One region of the Salmonella sp. FC25216 genome, then DNA from elsewhere that is predicted to be linked to it. Evidence: predicted binding sites of a transcription regulator. Region 1 holds the regulator's gene; each other region holds the start of a gene.
The links. Region 1 encodes LexA, which represses DNA repair genes until DNA is damaged. Its sites were predicted from a motif close to TNCTGTATGTACATACAGNA; they were not measured.

Region 1 (3,916 bases):
AATATGTTCGCCTGCCAGGGCATAGACTGTGGAAAACAACAAGGCCACAATTCCTGACTGGCGACACGCCGCTCGCCAGACATCCAGTAGCTTGCTACCGTCACGCGCGCCGTAAGCCTGACCGGAGTGCGCTTCTACCGCATAAGCAAAGCCGTCCAGCGCATAGGCCGTAAAGGTGAGTAATGTCATCAGTACTGCATTTACCGCGATAATATCGCTGCCCAGCCGCGCGCCTGACACCGTGATTGCGCCAAAACAAAGCTGAAGGAGCAATGAGCGCAGCATGATATCGCGATTGAGCGCCAAAAGACGGCGCACGTTGCCGCGCCAGGCCTGTTTTAGCATATCCAGCGACACGCCGCGGAGATGGAGAACTTTACGCACCATCATGAAGCCGATCAGTAACGTGGCATATTCTGCGATGACCGTCGCCAGGGCGGCACCCTGCACGTTCATATGAAGCCCCATCACCAGCCACAGGTCGAGCGTGATGTTGAGGATATTGCCCACGACCAACAAGATAACGGGTGCCCGCGCATACTGGACGCCTAACAGCCAACCGAGCAGCACCAGATTCGCCAGTGACGCGGGAGCGCTTAGCCAACGAATTTCAAGGAATTGTCTCGCCTGTACCAGGACAGCGTCGTTCCCGCCGACAATATGTAAAGCCAGCTCGATAAGCGGCGTGCGAAATAGCACAATCATCACGCCAGCGCCCAGCGCCAGTAACAACGGCTGAATGAGCGCCCGGGCTAACGCCAGTGGATTTTTGGCGCCAAATGCCTGCGCCGTTAGCCCAGTAGTACTCATACGTAGAAATAGCAGCAGCATGAAAAGAAAGCTGGTGGCAGTCGCTCCCACCGCCACACCGCCCAGATAAACCGGGCTGTCCAGATGACCAATCACCGCCGTATCGACCAGTCCCAGTAAGGGAACGGTGATGTTAGAAAAAATCATCGGCAACGCAAGACGCCAGAGAGCTTTATCAGAAGAGGTAAAAAACGGCATGGAGAAAAGCCTGACAAGGAGTTAAACGAAACGTGCTCATTGCCGGATGGCAGCGTAACACCTTATCCGGCCTACAAATTAATCATTTCAGCAACTGCATTCCCGTAGGCCTGATAAGCACAGCGCCATCAGGACAAGATTGCCGGATGGCGGCGTACAAGGAGATTAAGAGATTACAACCATTCCCCGTTGCGAATAACACCTACCGCCAGCCCTTCAATCGTAAAGCTTTGCTCGCGCAGATCCACCACTATCGGTGTAAACTCGCTGTTTTCCGGCAGCAGCTCCACTTTATTGCCCTGCTTTTTCAGGCGTTTTACTGTCACTTCATCGTCAATGCGAGCGACAACCACCTGGCCATTGCGCACGTCCTGCGTTTTATGTACCGCCAGCAAATCCCCATCCATAATACCGATGTCTTTCATCGACATACCGCTCACGCGCAGCAGGAAATCGGCGCTGGGTTTGAATAAAGAAGGATCGACCTGATAATGGCCTTCAATATGCTGCTGCGCCAGAAGCGGCTCGCCCGCCGCGACACGCCCGACAAGCGGTAATCCGTCCTCTTCTTCCTGTAACAGACGGATGCCTCGCGATGCGCCGGAAACGATTTCAAGCACCCCTTTGCGCGCCAGCGCTTTAAGGTGTTCTTCCGCAGCGTTTGGGGAACGGAACCCCAAACGCTGCGCGATTTCCGCACGCGTCGGTGGCATACCTGTCTGGCTGATGTGATCCCGAATGAGATCAAACACCTCTTGTTGCCTGGCCGTTAACGCTTTCATTCCGCCCCCTGGGTGTATATACAGTCATGCTGTGAGTATATACAGTTAAAGGTGATTTTGGAACCACAAACGGCGCAAAAAACAAGAGATTTATAAAATTTGGAACCTTTATCGAAAATGTGACCATAACAGGATGCCCCAGGTCATCAGGGCAACGAAAATAGACAGCAGTACCGCAGCCGATCCCATATCTTTCGCGCGGCCGGAAAGCTCATGGTATTCAGAACCAATGCGATCAACGACCGCTTCAATAGCGCTGTTGAGGATTTCAACAATCATGATAAGTAAAACGGAACCTATCAATAACACACGGGTAATCGCATCCACATCCAGCCAGCAGGCGATGACGACGCCCAGCAATACCGCGAGGCTTTCCTGGCGAAACGCAGCTTCGTGAGTCCATGCGGCGCGAAATCCTTTCCAGGAATACCCTGCCGCTTTGATAATTCTGGTAAATCCAGTGGTATTATTGGCCATCAAAAGAACCTTTTTACATTATTAACGTCAATGACATTATACGGTTGCCCCGCACGATTCGGACTACCGTAACGCAGCGCGAAGTATGACGGGATACAACAGAAATTCGCTAAACTTTCTGATATCCTTGCAGCGCATTTGCATTATTAACCAGAGGCTTTACATCGTTTATGTCCGGCTGGCCACGAATTTACTACAAATTACTGAATTTACCATTAAGCATACTGGTAAAAAGCAAGTCTATTCCGGCGGAACCCGCTCAGGAATTGGGACTCGATACTTCTCGTCCCATTATGTATGTCTTGCCATACAACTCAAAAGCGGACTTACTGACGCTGCGCGCTCAATGTCTGGCGCACGATCTCCCGGATCCGCTGGAGCCGCTGGAGATCGACGGCGCGCTGTTGCCGCGCTATGTATTTATTCACGGCGGACCGCGCGTCTTTACGTATTACACGCCAAAAGAAGAGTCGGTGAAACTTTTTCACGATTATCTCGATCTGCATCGTAGTAATCCGGCTTTGGACGTGCAGATGGTGCCCGTTTCCGTGATGTTTGGCCGCGCGCCGGGTCGTGAAAAGGGAGAAGAGAACCCGCCTCTACGTATGATGAACGGCGTACAGAAATTTTTTGCCATCTCCTGGCTGGGTCGCGATAGCTTTGTCCGATTCTCGCCGTCCGTCTCATTACGTCGCATGGCTGATGAACACGGCACCGATAAAATCATCGCACAGAAACTGGCGCGCGTGGCGCGTATGCACTTTGCTCGCCAGCGCCTGGCGGCTGTTGGCCCACGCCTGCCCGCCCGTCAGGATCTATTTAACAAACTGCTGGCCTCGAAAGCTATCGCCCGCGCGGTAGAAGACGAAGCGCGCAGTAAGAAAATCTCTCATGAAAAAGCGCAGCAAAACGCCATTGCGCTGATGGAAGAGATCGCGGCGAACTTCTCTTACGAGATGATTCGTTTGACCGACAGGATTTTGGGGTTTACCTGGAACCGGCTTTACCAGGGGATTAACGTGCATAACGCCGAGCGCGTACGCCAACTGGCGCACGACGGGCATGAAATCGTCTATGTGCCCTGTCACCGCAGCCATATGGACTATTTGCTCCTTTCTTATGTGCTGTACCATCAGGGACTGGTTCCGCCGCATATTGCCGCCGGTATCAACCTTAACTTCTGGCCCGCTGGCCCGATTTTCCGCCGTCTGGGCGCGTTCTTTATTCGTCGCACCTTTAAGGGGAATAAACTCTATTCCACCGTTTTTCGCGAATATCTGGGCGAGCTGTTCAGCCGCGGCTACTCCGTAGAATATTTTGTCGAAGGAGGACGTTCGCGTACCGGACGTTTGTTAGATCCGAAAACCGGCACACTGTCGATGACTATCCAGGCGATGCTGCGCGGCGGTACCCGTCCAATTACGTTAGTGCCTATTTACATCGGCTATGAGCACGTCATGGAAGTGGGAACCTATGCTAAAGAACTGCGCGGCGCGACAAAAGAGAAAGAGAGTCTGCCGCAGATGCTGCGCGGTCTGAGCAAGCTGCGCAATCTGGGTCAGGGCTACGTTAACTTTGGCGAACCGATGCCGCTTATGACGTACCTGAATCAGCATGTGCCGGAGTGGCGCGAATCTATCGACCCTATA
Region 2 (3,916 bases), on a different contig from region 1:
TATGCATTTAGCGCGTTGCTGGCGGTGATTGGTGCCGGGATTATTCGCTACGATCGTGTGACCGACCATTTTTGGGTAGGTTTGCTCCTGGTGCAGCTTTCTAATATCAGTTTCGCTATCGGAATGGTGGGGTATAAACGTCTGATGGAGACCCGCCCCATGCCGCAGCACAACGCCTTTGCGTGGTTCTATCTGGGGGCGTTTTTGGTGGCGGCGGTGGCATGGTCGCTGTTGGGGAACGCGCAACAGTTGCCGGAAACCACGCTGCAATGGAGCATTCTGGTGTTTCTCGGCGTGGTGGCGTCCGGCATTGGCTACTTTATGTGGAACTATGGCGCTACCCAGGTGGACGCCGGGACGCTGGGTATTATGAATAATATGCATGTTCCCGCAGGACTGCTGGTTAATCTCGCAATTTGGCATCAGCAGCCCCACTGGCCAAGTTTTATTACAGGCGCGGCTGTGATCCTGGCTTCGCTGTGGGTGCATCGAAAATGGGTCGCTCCGCGCTCCGCACAAACGGCAGATGATCGCAGGCGTGATTCCGCGTCGAGCGAATAAACGCCTCGGTCACCGCCTGGCGCTGGTCGCCGTCGCGCACGGCGGCATACAGACGGCTCCACAGACCATCGCCCAGGGTTTTGGTCACCACCAAACCCTGGCGCTCAACACTTTCCACCACCCAGTGCGGCAGGGCGGCAATCCCCATCCTGGCTGCCACCATCTGAATCAGCAATAGCGTATTATCCACGCTTTTCAGCGGCGGACTGATACCCGCCGGTTGCAGGAAATGTCGCCAGACATCCAGTCGGCTGCGCTGCACCGGGTAAATTAACAGCGTTTCGCTGGCTAAATCTTCCGGCGTAATCTGCGTTTTGCTGGCCAGCGGATGGTCGGGTGCCAGCACCAGTCGGACTTCAAAATCGAACATCGGCGAATAGTGCAGCCCGCTGCGCGGCAAAATATCCGACGTCATCACCAAATCCAGCTCGCCTTGTTGCAAGGCTGGTTGTGGATCAAAAGTGACGCCGGATTTGAAATCCATTTCTACCTGCGGCCAGCTTGCACGGAAGTTTTCCAGCGCCGGGGTCAACCACTGAATACAGCTATGACATTCAATAGCGATGCGCAGACGAGTTTGCTGCGGTTCGTTGCATGCCTGTAGCGCACGGCTGATTTGCGGCAGCACCTGGTTTGCCAGTTGCAGCAGAATCTCCCCCTGCGGCGTAAAGCGCAGCGGCTGGCTTTTACGCACGAACAGGCGGAAGCCAAGGCGTTGTTCCAGATCGCTGAACTGGTGAGACAGAGCGGATTGGGTCTGGTGTAGCACCGCCGCCGCGGCAGCCAGCGATCCACTATTCCGCAATGCCTGGAGTGTTTTCAGGTGTTTAATCTCGATCATGAAAGTCCTTCACTTCGCCATGAACAAATTGCGCTTGAGGAATATACAGTACCTTTACATTATGGATGTGTAAACATCCAGACGTCCAAAACTCGTCATATTTCGACTTGCAGATGCGTTGGCTTCCTTGCTTACCCCAGTCACTTACTTCAGTAAGCTCCTGGGGATGCGCTGTGTCGCCGCCTTCCTGCAAGCCGAACTATTTAGAGTTTTACTTTCAGATTCAATAAAATAAGAGAGGAAGTAAAATGACAATATTGACTCACACCCTCGGTTTTCCTCGCGTTGGCCTGCGTCGCGAGCTGAAAAAAGCGCAAGAGAGCTACTGGGCGGGGAACGCTACCCGTGAAGAACTGCTGGCGGTTGGGCGCGAACTGCGCGCGCGTCACTGGGAGCAGCAGAAACAAGCGGGTATTGATCTGCTGCCGGTAGGCGACTTTGCCTGGTACGACCATGTTCTGACCACCAGCCTGCTGTTAGGCAATGTGCCGGCTCGTCATCAGAACAACGACGGTTCCGTGGACATTGACACTCTATTCCGCATTGGCCGCGGTCGCGCGCCGACTGGCGAACCGGCGGCGGCAGCGGAAATGACCAAATGGTTTAATACTAACTATCACTACATGGTGCCGGAATTCAGCAAAGGCCAGCAGTTCAGACTCACCTGGACACAATTGCTGGAGGAAGTGGATGAAGCGCTGGCGCTGGGTCATAAGATCAAACCCGTATTGCTGGGGCCTGTCACGTATCTATGGCTGGGCAAAGTGAAAGGCGAGCCGTTTGACCGCCTGACGTTGCTGAAAGACATTTTGCCGGTGTATCAGCAAGTGCTGGCTGAGCTGGCAAAGCGTGGTATCGAGTGGGTACAAATTGACGAACCAGCGCTGGTACTGGAACTGCCGCAGGCGTGGCTGGATGCCTTCAAACTGGCTTACGACGCGCTCGCCGGCCAGGTGAAGCTGTTGCTGACAACCTATTTTGAAGGCGTGACGCCAAACCTTAATACTATTATCGCGCTGCCGGTACAGGGGCTACATGTTGACCTCATTCATGGCAAAGATGATGTATCGGAACTGCATCAACGTCTGCCGGCCGACTGGCTGCTCTCTGCGGGCTTGATTAACGGGCGTAATGTCTGGCGCGCCGATTTGACCGAGAAACACGCGCAGATTAACGACATTGTGGGCAAACGCGCGCTGTGGGTAGCATCCTCCTGCTCTTTGCTGCACAGTCCGATCGATCTCAGCGTCGAAACGCGTCTGGATGCGGAAGTAAAAAGCTGGTTTGCCTTTGCGCTGCAAAAATGCGGTGAACTGGCGTTGCTGCGTGATGCGCTGAACAGCGGTGACACATCGGCGATTACCGAGTGGAGCGCGCCGATTCAGGCTCGTCGCCACTCAACCCGCGTCCATAATGCCGGGGTAGAAAAACGCCTGGCGGCGATCACCGCGCAGGATAGCCAGCGTGAGAATCCTTATGAGGTGCGTGCTGAAGCGCAACGCGCCCGTTTTAAGCTTCCCGCCTGGCCGACGACGACTATCGGTTCGTTCCCGCAAACCACGGAGATTCGCGGTCTGCGCCTGGACTTCAAAAAGGGCAACCTCGACGCGAATAACTACCGCACCGGCATCGCTGAACATATCAAGCAGGCGATCATTGAGCAGGAACGTTTAGGGCTGGACGTGCTGGTACACGGCGAAGCCGAGCGTAACGACATGGTGGAATATTTTGGCGAGCACCTGGACGGCTTCGTCTTTACCCAGAATGGTTGGGTGCAAAGCTATGGTTCCCGCTGCGTGAAGCCGCCGGTGGTAATCGGCGATATCAGTCGTCCGGCGCCGATTACCGTGGAGTGGGCAAAATATGCCCAGTCGCTGACCGACAAGCCGGTAAAAGGGATGCTGACCGGCCCGGTGACTATTCTTTGCTGGTCGTTTCCCCGCGAAGACGTGACCCGCGAAACGATTGCGAAACAGATTGCGCTGGCGCTGCGTGATGAAGTAGCGGATCTGGAGGCTGCGGGGATCGGGATTATTCAGATCGACGAGCCGGCGCTACGCGAAGGTTTACCATTGCGTCGCAGCGACTGGGACGCCTATCTGGAATGGGGCGTAGAAGCCTTTCGCATCAACGCGGCGGTAGCGAAAGACGACACCCAGATTCACACCCATATGTGCTACTGCGAGTTTAATGACATCATGGACTCCATTGCGGCGCTGGATGCGGACGTGATCACCATCGAAACCTCGCGTTCCGATATGGAGTTGCTGGAGTCGTTTGAAGCGTTCGATTATCCGAACGAAATCGGGCCGGGCGTGTATGATATTCATTCGCCGAACGTGCCGAGCGTCGAGTGGATCGAAGCCTTGCTGAAGAAAGCGGCACAGCGTATTCCGGCACAACGCCTGTGGGTGAATCCGGACTGCGGTCTGAAAACTCGCGGTTGGCCGGAAACCCGCGCGGCGTTAGCGAACATGGTCAAAGCGGCACACAATCTGCGTCAGGCGAAATAAT
Region 3 (3,916 bases), on a different contig from region 1:
TTGACCGCAGAGCTTTTTCTTTTTCCGTTACATTGCGCAAACCAAACGAAATGGTAATGCAATCAAACGTATTGTCAGGGAAAGGCAGTGCTTCGGCATTCGCCTGCACATACTCTACGTTGCCGATCACGCCGATATTACGCAGCTTCTCACGCCCCATTTTGAGCATAGAATCATTAATATCCGCCAGGATAACTTTGCCAGTTTCCCCGACCATACGTGAAAATTTCGCGGTAAGATCGCCCGTACCGCCCGCTAAATCGAGAACGGTTTGTCCACGACGCACGCCACTGCAATCAATGGTGAAGCGCTTCCACAAACGATGAATGCCAAATGACATTAAGTCATTCATCACATCGTACTTTGACGCCACAGAATGAAAAACGTGGGCCACCATGTCAGCTTTCTGCTCTTTAGCGACGGTCTGAAAGCCAAAGTGCGTCGTTTCTTGTGAATCTTCCACCATCTCAGTGCCTGCTTATCGATAAAAATGTTCAAGAAGTGTAACAGATTGGGCCAATTTGCCCTACTCTGCGCCAGGACTAAACTACTCCGTATGGGTTAACTTAACTGCTGCTTCACCCGTTCATCATTGGGATAATGTTCGTCTTGTCGCCCTTCAGGAATCGATCGTAAACGATATTCTTCATCTTGCGTAACGGCCTGTTCCGCTAAATCCGGATTAATCTCGCGTTTGATTTCCACGCCTAACCCCCGGAAGGCCTCCGCCTGCGCCAAAACGTTGCCACGCCCCGACGCGAGTTTTTTCATCGCCTGGCGGTAGTTATCCTGCGCTTTATCCAGACTCTGGCCGATCGCTGACATATCATCAACGAACAACCGCATTTTATCGTAGAGCTTACTGGCTCTGTCCGCGATGTGCTGCGCATTGCGGCTCTGGTGTTCATAGCGCCATAGGTTGGCGATTGTCCGTAATGCCACCAGTAGCGTTGTGGGACTTACCAGCATAATGTTATTTTTCAGCGCCTCGGTTATCAGTTCGGGCTGTTTATCTAACGCCAGCAGGAAAGCGGGTTCTACGGGGATAAACATCAGAACATAGTCCAGCGAGCGGAGCCCGGGAAGCTGCTGATAGTCTTTACGCCCCAGTAAGCGAATGTGATTGCGCACCGAGGCGATGTGCTCCTGTAAAGCAGCCTCGCGCGTATAGTCATCTTCAGCATTAAAGTAACGCTCATAGGCGACTAACGTCATTTTAGCGTCGATGACGACATCTTTGCCCTGCGGCAAGCGGACGATGACATCCGGCTGCATCCGCGAGCGCGCATCGTTCTCAATACTGACCTGTGTTTCGTATTCGTAGCCTTCACGCAGTCCGGATGCCTCCAGTACCCGCGCCAGCACAACTTCGCCCCAGTTTCCCTGCGCCTTATTGTCCCCTTTCAGGGCGCGCGTCAGGTTGATTGCTTCCTGCGCCATCTGCGCATTAAGCTGCTGCAAGTTACGAATTTCGTGCGCCAGCGTATGCCGCTCCTGCGCTTCTTTGCCAAAACTCTCCTGAACCTGACGGCGAAAACCGTCCAGTTGCTCACGCAGCGGCGTCAGCAGGCTATTCAGGCTTTGTCGGTTTTGTTCGTCTACACGACGATTACTGTGTTCAAAGATACGGTTCGCCAGATTTTCAAACTGTTCGCTTAAACGCTGTTCGCTGTTGATCATCTGACGGATTTTGTCTTCCGCGTGTTGCTGAGTCGCTTCCAGACGGGTCGTGACTTCACGTAGATCGGCTTCCAGAGAGGTATTAATACTGTGCAGGCTACGCAGTTCGTTATTAAGTAACTCGCATTCGCTACGCCAGTGCGCTTCTTGCGCTAATTGCTGCCGGGCTGCGCTCAGTTCGATATCCAGCTCCCGCCGTTCTTCGATAAGCTCGGCGCGGATTTGATCGGCGTGCGCTTTCGTCGCCAGCCAGCCAATAACCGCCCCAGCCGCCAGCGCCACGACGGCACTTATCATAAGAGTAATATCCACAACGCCTCCCCCTGGAACCACACAGTCCTGCACAAAATAGAATTGTGCTGTATAAACGTCCAGTTTAAAAGGAATTTCCTGCGAGGCGCCACGCAAAAAGAAAAGGCCGAACACGTCGGCCTTTGCAAAAGAGAGGGGAATTACAGCAGACGACGGGCCGCTTCCACGACGATTTTCACCGCGTGGCTTTCAGTTTGTTTCATCGTTTCCGCATTCGGAATCTCTTGTTGGGTACGGTTGACGATAACCCCCGCCACCATACCTGCGCGTAAACCCTGGCTTGCACACATGGTTAACAGCGTAGCGGATTCCATTTCGTAGTTCATCACGCCCATCGCCTGCCACTCTTCCATAGAACCTTTGAAGCGACGAACAACGCGACCAGAATAGGTGTCGTAACGTTCCTGACCCGGATAGAAAGTGTCGGAAGAGGCGGTTACGCCAACGTGAGTCGTGGCACCAATCGATTTCGCAGCTTCAACCAGCGCAGTGGTGCAGGAAAAGTCGGCAACGGCCGGGAATTCCATCGGCGCAAAATGCAGGCTCGCCCCATCCAGACGAACGGATGCGGTCGTTACCAAAACGTCGCCGACATTGATGTGCGGCTGAATCGCCCCCGTGGTGCCGATACGCAAGAAAGTACGAATACCCAGTTGCGCCAGTTCTTCCACGGCAATAGAGGTAGACGGACCGCCGATACCAGTAGAGCAAACGATAACTGCCTTGCCATCCAGCTCAGCGCGCCAGGAGGTGAACTCGCGGTGTGATGCCAGCTTAACCGGCTTATCCATCAGCGCGGCGATCTTTTCCACACGCTCAGGATCGCCAGGGACGATGGCGAGCTGGGCCCCTTGTAAATCGTTTTTGGTGAGGCCGAGATGAAAAACATCAGACTTGGACATATAAAACTCCTCTGTGAATCGGGTTTGTCAGAAGAAGCAAAGAGACACTTTACCTAAGACATAAAGATATTTTCGTGACAGCAATCACTATGGCGTAAAACAATTGCATTCAATTACCATTAAAAAGTGATGTGCATCACAATAAATAATCAATATCGCCAGGCATTGCACAAAAGATAGCCGCTTTAAGGCAATGTGGTTTGTTACACACTGTCTATAGTTAAGATTGCGCTATTTTTTAAGGGTACGGAGAATACCATGACAACGACACATCCATCCGGCTTTGCACCTGCAGCCTCCCCGCTTGCCCCTACGATGATTCATACCCCTGATGAGGCCATTAGCGCGGGGGTAACGTCAATTCCCTCTCAGGGCGACGACATGCCAGCCTATTACGCCAAACCAAAAGCGAACAACAGTGCGCTGCCTGTGGTCATTGTGGTGCAGGAAATTTTTGGCGTACACGAACACATTCGCGATATTTGCCGACGGCTGGCGCTGGAAGGCTATCTCGCCATCGCGCCAGAACTCTATTTCCGCGAAGGCGACCCCAATGATTTCGCCGATATACCCACATTATTGAGCGGGCTGGTGGCTAAGGTACCGGATTCGCAAGTCCTTGCTGACCTGGATCACGTCGCCAGTTGGGCCTCGCGCAACGGCGGGGATGCGCACCGGCTGATGATCACCGGTTTTTGTTGGGGAGGCCGGATAACCTGGCTGTACGCCGCGCACAATCCACAGTTAAAAGCGGCGGTAGCGTGGTACGGCAAGCTAGTGGGCGACACGTCGCTCAACTCGCCGAAGCATCCCGTTGACATTGCCACCGATCTTAACGCGCCGGTACTGGGTTTATACGGCGGGCAGGATACCAGTATTCCACAGGAGAGCGTGGAAACCATGCGTCAGGCGCTACGCGCCGCTAACGCGAAGGCGGAAATCGTGGTCTATCCCGATGCAGGGCACGCATTTAATGCCGACTATCGTCCGGGCTACCACGAAGCCTCAGCAAAAGACGGCTG
Region 4 (3,916 bases), on a different contig from region 1:
CTGGCGCGTTTTCTTGCCGGGCACGCAGAAGAACTGGAGCTGCGTCTGATCGATTTCAACGGCGGCACGCTGCGTAATGCGATTCCGCGCGAAGCGTTCGCGACCCTCGCCGTTGCCGCAGACAACGTAGAAGCACTGAAAACGTTAGTTAACGCTTACCAGGATATTCTGAAAAACGAACTGGCGGAAAAAGAGAAAAACCTGACGCTGCAACTCAATGATGTCGCTAGCGATAACGCCGCATTGACCGCGCTGTCACGTGATACCTTTGTTCGCCTGCTGAACGCAACGCCGAATGGTGTGATCCGCAATTCAGACGTGGCGAAAGGCGTAGTGGAAACATCGCTGAACGTTGGCGTGGTCACAATGTCTGATACGAATGTTGAAATTCACTGCCTGATTCGCTCCCTGATCGACAGCGGTAAAGATTATGTGGTGAGTATGCTGGATTCGCTGGGCAAGCTGGCTGGCGCGAAAACCGAAGCGAAAGGCAGCTATCCTGGCTGGCAGCCCGATGCGAACTCGCCGGTCATGCACCTGGTGCGGGAAACCTATCAGCGTTTGTTCAACAAAACGCCGAACATCCAGATTATCCACGCCGGTCTGGAATGCGGTCTGTTTAAGAAACCTTATCCGGATATGGATATGGTCTCTATTGGGCCCACCATTACCGGACCTCACTCTCCGGATGAGCAGGTACATATCGAAAGCGTCGGTCACTACTGGACATTGCTGACCGAATTGCTGAAAGCGATTCCTGCGAAGTAATGATCTCCGCGCCACAGCAAGGGCGCGGACTTTTTAAGAATGAACCCGGCAGTAAACGCTCGCCGGGTTCAATAGCTTTATAATACGGCTCTGAAATCCATTCCTTTACATATACGGACAGGATGACCTCGCTCGCTTTGATGAAACATCGGCTGCCGATGGGATAGCCTCGCCCCACATACTTTCCGACGACGCACATATAACCATACTGAAATTTAGATAGCGCAATCGCAATAATTATAAAAACTTAACGGCCTGATTTATAAACCCAACACTAACTGTCGTTCCAACTGTGGGTCGAGCAGCGTTACGTGTAACCCCACCAGCCGCACGCCGCGCTCGCCACGACGCTCGTCCCAGGTTTTACGAGCAGTGGTAATTAAGTCTTCTTTATTTAATTGCGGCCAGACATGTTCCTGAGTCGTTTGCTGAAAATCATTAAATTTTAATTTAACGCCCTGTCGCGCAATCAGTAAATCGGGTTTCACCATGGCCAGACGGCGCTCCAGTTCCGGATATAAACGTTCAATAATGGCCTCGCAGTCCGACCACTCATGAATATCCTCCGCCAGAGTACGCTCAACGCCTACCGATTTACGCAGCCTTTCACTGTTAACATCACGCTCATCAATACCCTGGCTACGCTCCCATAAAACCCGGCCAAATTTACCGAAGCGTTTAAGAAGCATCGCCAGATCGCACTGTTGGATATCCCCACAGGTTCTTAACCCCATATTTTCCAGTTTAGCGGCGGAAACTTTCCCCACACCTGGAATTTTGGCTAACGGCAACATTTTAAGAAAGTCGGGAACATCGGCTGGCGTAATAACATATTGCCCGTTCGGTTTATTGAGATCGGAGGCGATCTTCGCCAGAAATTTCACTGGCGCAACGCCGGCGGAAGCAGTGAGTTGCAGTTCATTAAAAATGGTCTGGCGAATCTCCCTGGCGATCAGAGTCGCCGATCCATAACAGTGCGGACTGTCAGTTACATCCAGCCAGGCTTCATCCAGCGAGAGCGGTTCAATCAGCGAAGTGTAGCGGGAAAATATGTCACGTACATGCCGCGAAGCCTCTTTATAGGCGTCAAAGCGACCAGGCAATAAGGTGAGATGGGGGCACAGTTTTAGCGCCATGGCGGTCGGCATCGCGCTGCGTACGCCAAACTGGCGCGCAGGATAGTTGGCGGTACTGATAACGCCTCGACGCTCACGACTCCCGCCAATGGCAATGGGGATATCGCGTAACGCCGGATTATCACGCATCTCAACCGCGGCAAAAAAACAGTCCATATCAACATGTATGATTTTGCGCATCGTTCGCCTCCCGAAACACTGTTTAAGTATACAGTGCATTCTATTGCACGCAAAGAGACATTCGCGTTAAAACAAGCGACGGATTCGAAGATATGACGACGAGAAGCTGCGGGAAAATTGTAAACGTATAAACGGGGACTTGCGAAAAACTGCTGTGGTGCTAATGTGAGCGCTCCAAATCCAGATTACTCCGATTTGGGGACTCTTTTGCCGTTCTGGCGTGTGTAACCGTTTTATCAAGGAACAAGCAGTATGCGTAAAATCGCATTTTTTCTTGCGATGCTTCTGATTCCGTGCGTCTCATTTGCCGGTTTGCTGAGCAGCAGCAGCCCCGTCACGCCGGTCAGTAAAGAGTATAAGCAGCAGTTAATGGGCTCACCGGTCTATATTCAGATTTTTAAAGAAGAGCGCACCCTTGATCTCTACGTCAAAATGGGTGAGCAATACCAGTTGCTTGATAGCTACAAAATTTGCAACTATTCCGGCGGGTTAGGCCCGAAACGCCGTCAGGGCGATTTTAAAAGTCCGGAAGGGTTTTACAGCGTTCAACGTAATCAACTCAAGCCAGACAGCCGTTTTTATAAGGCCATCAATATTGGTTTTCCAAATGCCTACGATCGCGCGCATGGCTATGATGGTAAATATCTGATGATTCACGGCGCCTGTGTTTCCGTCGGCTGCTATGCCATGACCGACAGCGGCATTGATGAGATTTTCCAGTTTGTCACCGCCGCGCTGGTTTTTGGTCAGCCGAGTGTGCAGGTGAGTATTTATCCGTTCCGGATGACCGACGCCAATATGCAGCGTCATAAATATTCTTATTACAAAGATTTCTGGGCGCAGCTAAAACCCGGCTACGATTATTTTGAACAGACGCATAAACCGCCAACTGTTTCCATCGTTGATGGACGTTACGTCGTGAGCAAACCGTTGAGTCACGAAGTCGTTCAGCCGCAACTGGCCTCAAACTATACGCTCTCCGAGGTAAAATAACGCCCATTCGCCTGGCATAATCTTTTGCCAGGTTTCATTCCCTGTCAGGGGCTGGGTAGCAATCACGGTAACCACGTCATTTGGCGTGGTTTGTGAACTGAAATCAATTTCCATATCCTGATCCACCAGCGTGGCGACGCCAAACGGCGCCCGGCGAGTGATCCAGTGCAAATGTGTTGAGCAAAACGCCATCACATATCGCCCATCTGACAGCAGCATGTTAAAAATGCCTTTTTCACGTAATACCGTCGCCAGCGTCGCAATATATTTAAATACCGCGGTCATGTTGCCCGGCGTGCGGGGATAACGCTGCGTTAATTTATGCAATAACCAGCAAAACGCTTTTTCGCTGTCGGTTTCCCCCACCGGACGGAAATTACCGGTTTCCAGCGAATTATAACCGTTGAGCTGACCGTTATGGGCATAAGTCCAGTTGCGTCCCCATAATTCCCGGGTAAAAGGGTGTGTATTTTCCAGCGCTACTTCGCCGCGATTAGCCTGACGGATATGGGCAATAACCGAGCAGGATTTGATCGGGTAATTCTGTACCAGTTTCGCAATCGGCGAGTGGTAGCTCGGTTGCGGATCTTTGAACGTGCGACAGCCCTTTCCTTCGTAAAAGGTAATTCCCCAGCCGTCTTTATGCGGCCCGGTTCCGCCGCCGCGCTGCACCAGTCCGGTGAAGCTAAAGCAGATATCCGTTGGCACATTGGCGCTCATCCCAAGCAATTCGCACATTCATCACCTGCCTTAACATAATTCATTGCCGGATGACGCTGCGTTTATCCGGCCTACGCAAGTCCATCATAGGCCAAATAAGTCCTGCAAGGCCGCCATCC

Region 2: metR (HTH-type transcriptional regulator MetR) is a predicted target of LexA. The motif match lies at 1,466-1,485, and genes of this name have one in related genera.
Region 3: rmuC (DNA recombination protein RmuC) is a predicted target of LexA. The motif match lies at 2,038-2,057, and genes of this name have one in related genera.
Region 4: dinB (DNA polymerase IV) is a predicted target of LexA. The motif match lies at 2,101-2,120, and genes of this name have one in related genera.

What each region holds. Positions count from the first base shown of each region.
Region 1 covers NZ_JBDGON010000001.1:698,222-702,137, forward strand. Annotated here, with positions in the region: gene dinF (MATE family efflux transporter DinF) at 1-1,008, opposite strand, end outside; gene lexA (transcriptional repressor LexA) at 1,182-1,790, opposite strand; gene AC3G3F_RS03215 (diacylglycerol kinase) at 1,899-2,267, opposite strand; gene plsB (glycerol-3-phosphate 1-O-acyltransferase PlsB) at 2,438-3,916, shown strand, end outside.
Region 2 covers NZ_JBDGON010000016.1:62,786-66,701, forward strand. Annotated here, with positions in the region: gene AC3G3F_RS22405 (carboxylate/amino acid/amine transporter) at 1-561, shown strand, start outside; gene metR (HTH-type transcriptional regulator MetR) at 449-1,402, opposite strand; gene metE (5-methyltetrahydropteroyltriglutamate--homocysteine S-methyltransferase) at 1,651-3,915, shown strand.
Region 3 covers NZ_JBDGON010000016.1:67,176-71,091, reverse strand. Annotated here, with positions in the region: gene ubiE (bifunctional demethylmenaquinone methyltransferase/2-methoxy-6-polyprenyl-1,4-benzoquinol methylase UbiE) at 1-466, opposite strand, end outside; gene rmuC (DNA recombination protein RmuC) at 562-1,992, opposite strand; gene udp (uridine phosphorylase) at 2,133-2,894, opposite strand; gene AC3G3F_RS22425 (dienelactone hydrolase family protein) at 3,153-3,916, shown strand, end outside.
Region 4 covers NZ_JBDGON010000007.1:330,349-334,264, forward strand. Annotated here, with positions in the region: gene pepD (cytosol nonspecific dipeptidase) at 1-768, shown strand, start outside; gene dinB (DNA polymerase IV) at 1,029-2,084, opposite strand; gene dpaA (peptidoglycan meso-diaminopimelic acid protein amidase) at 2,337-3,077, shown strand; gene AC3G3F_RS16415 (class II glutamine amidotransferase) at 3,048-3,815, opposite strand.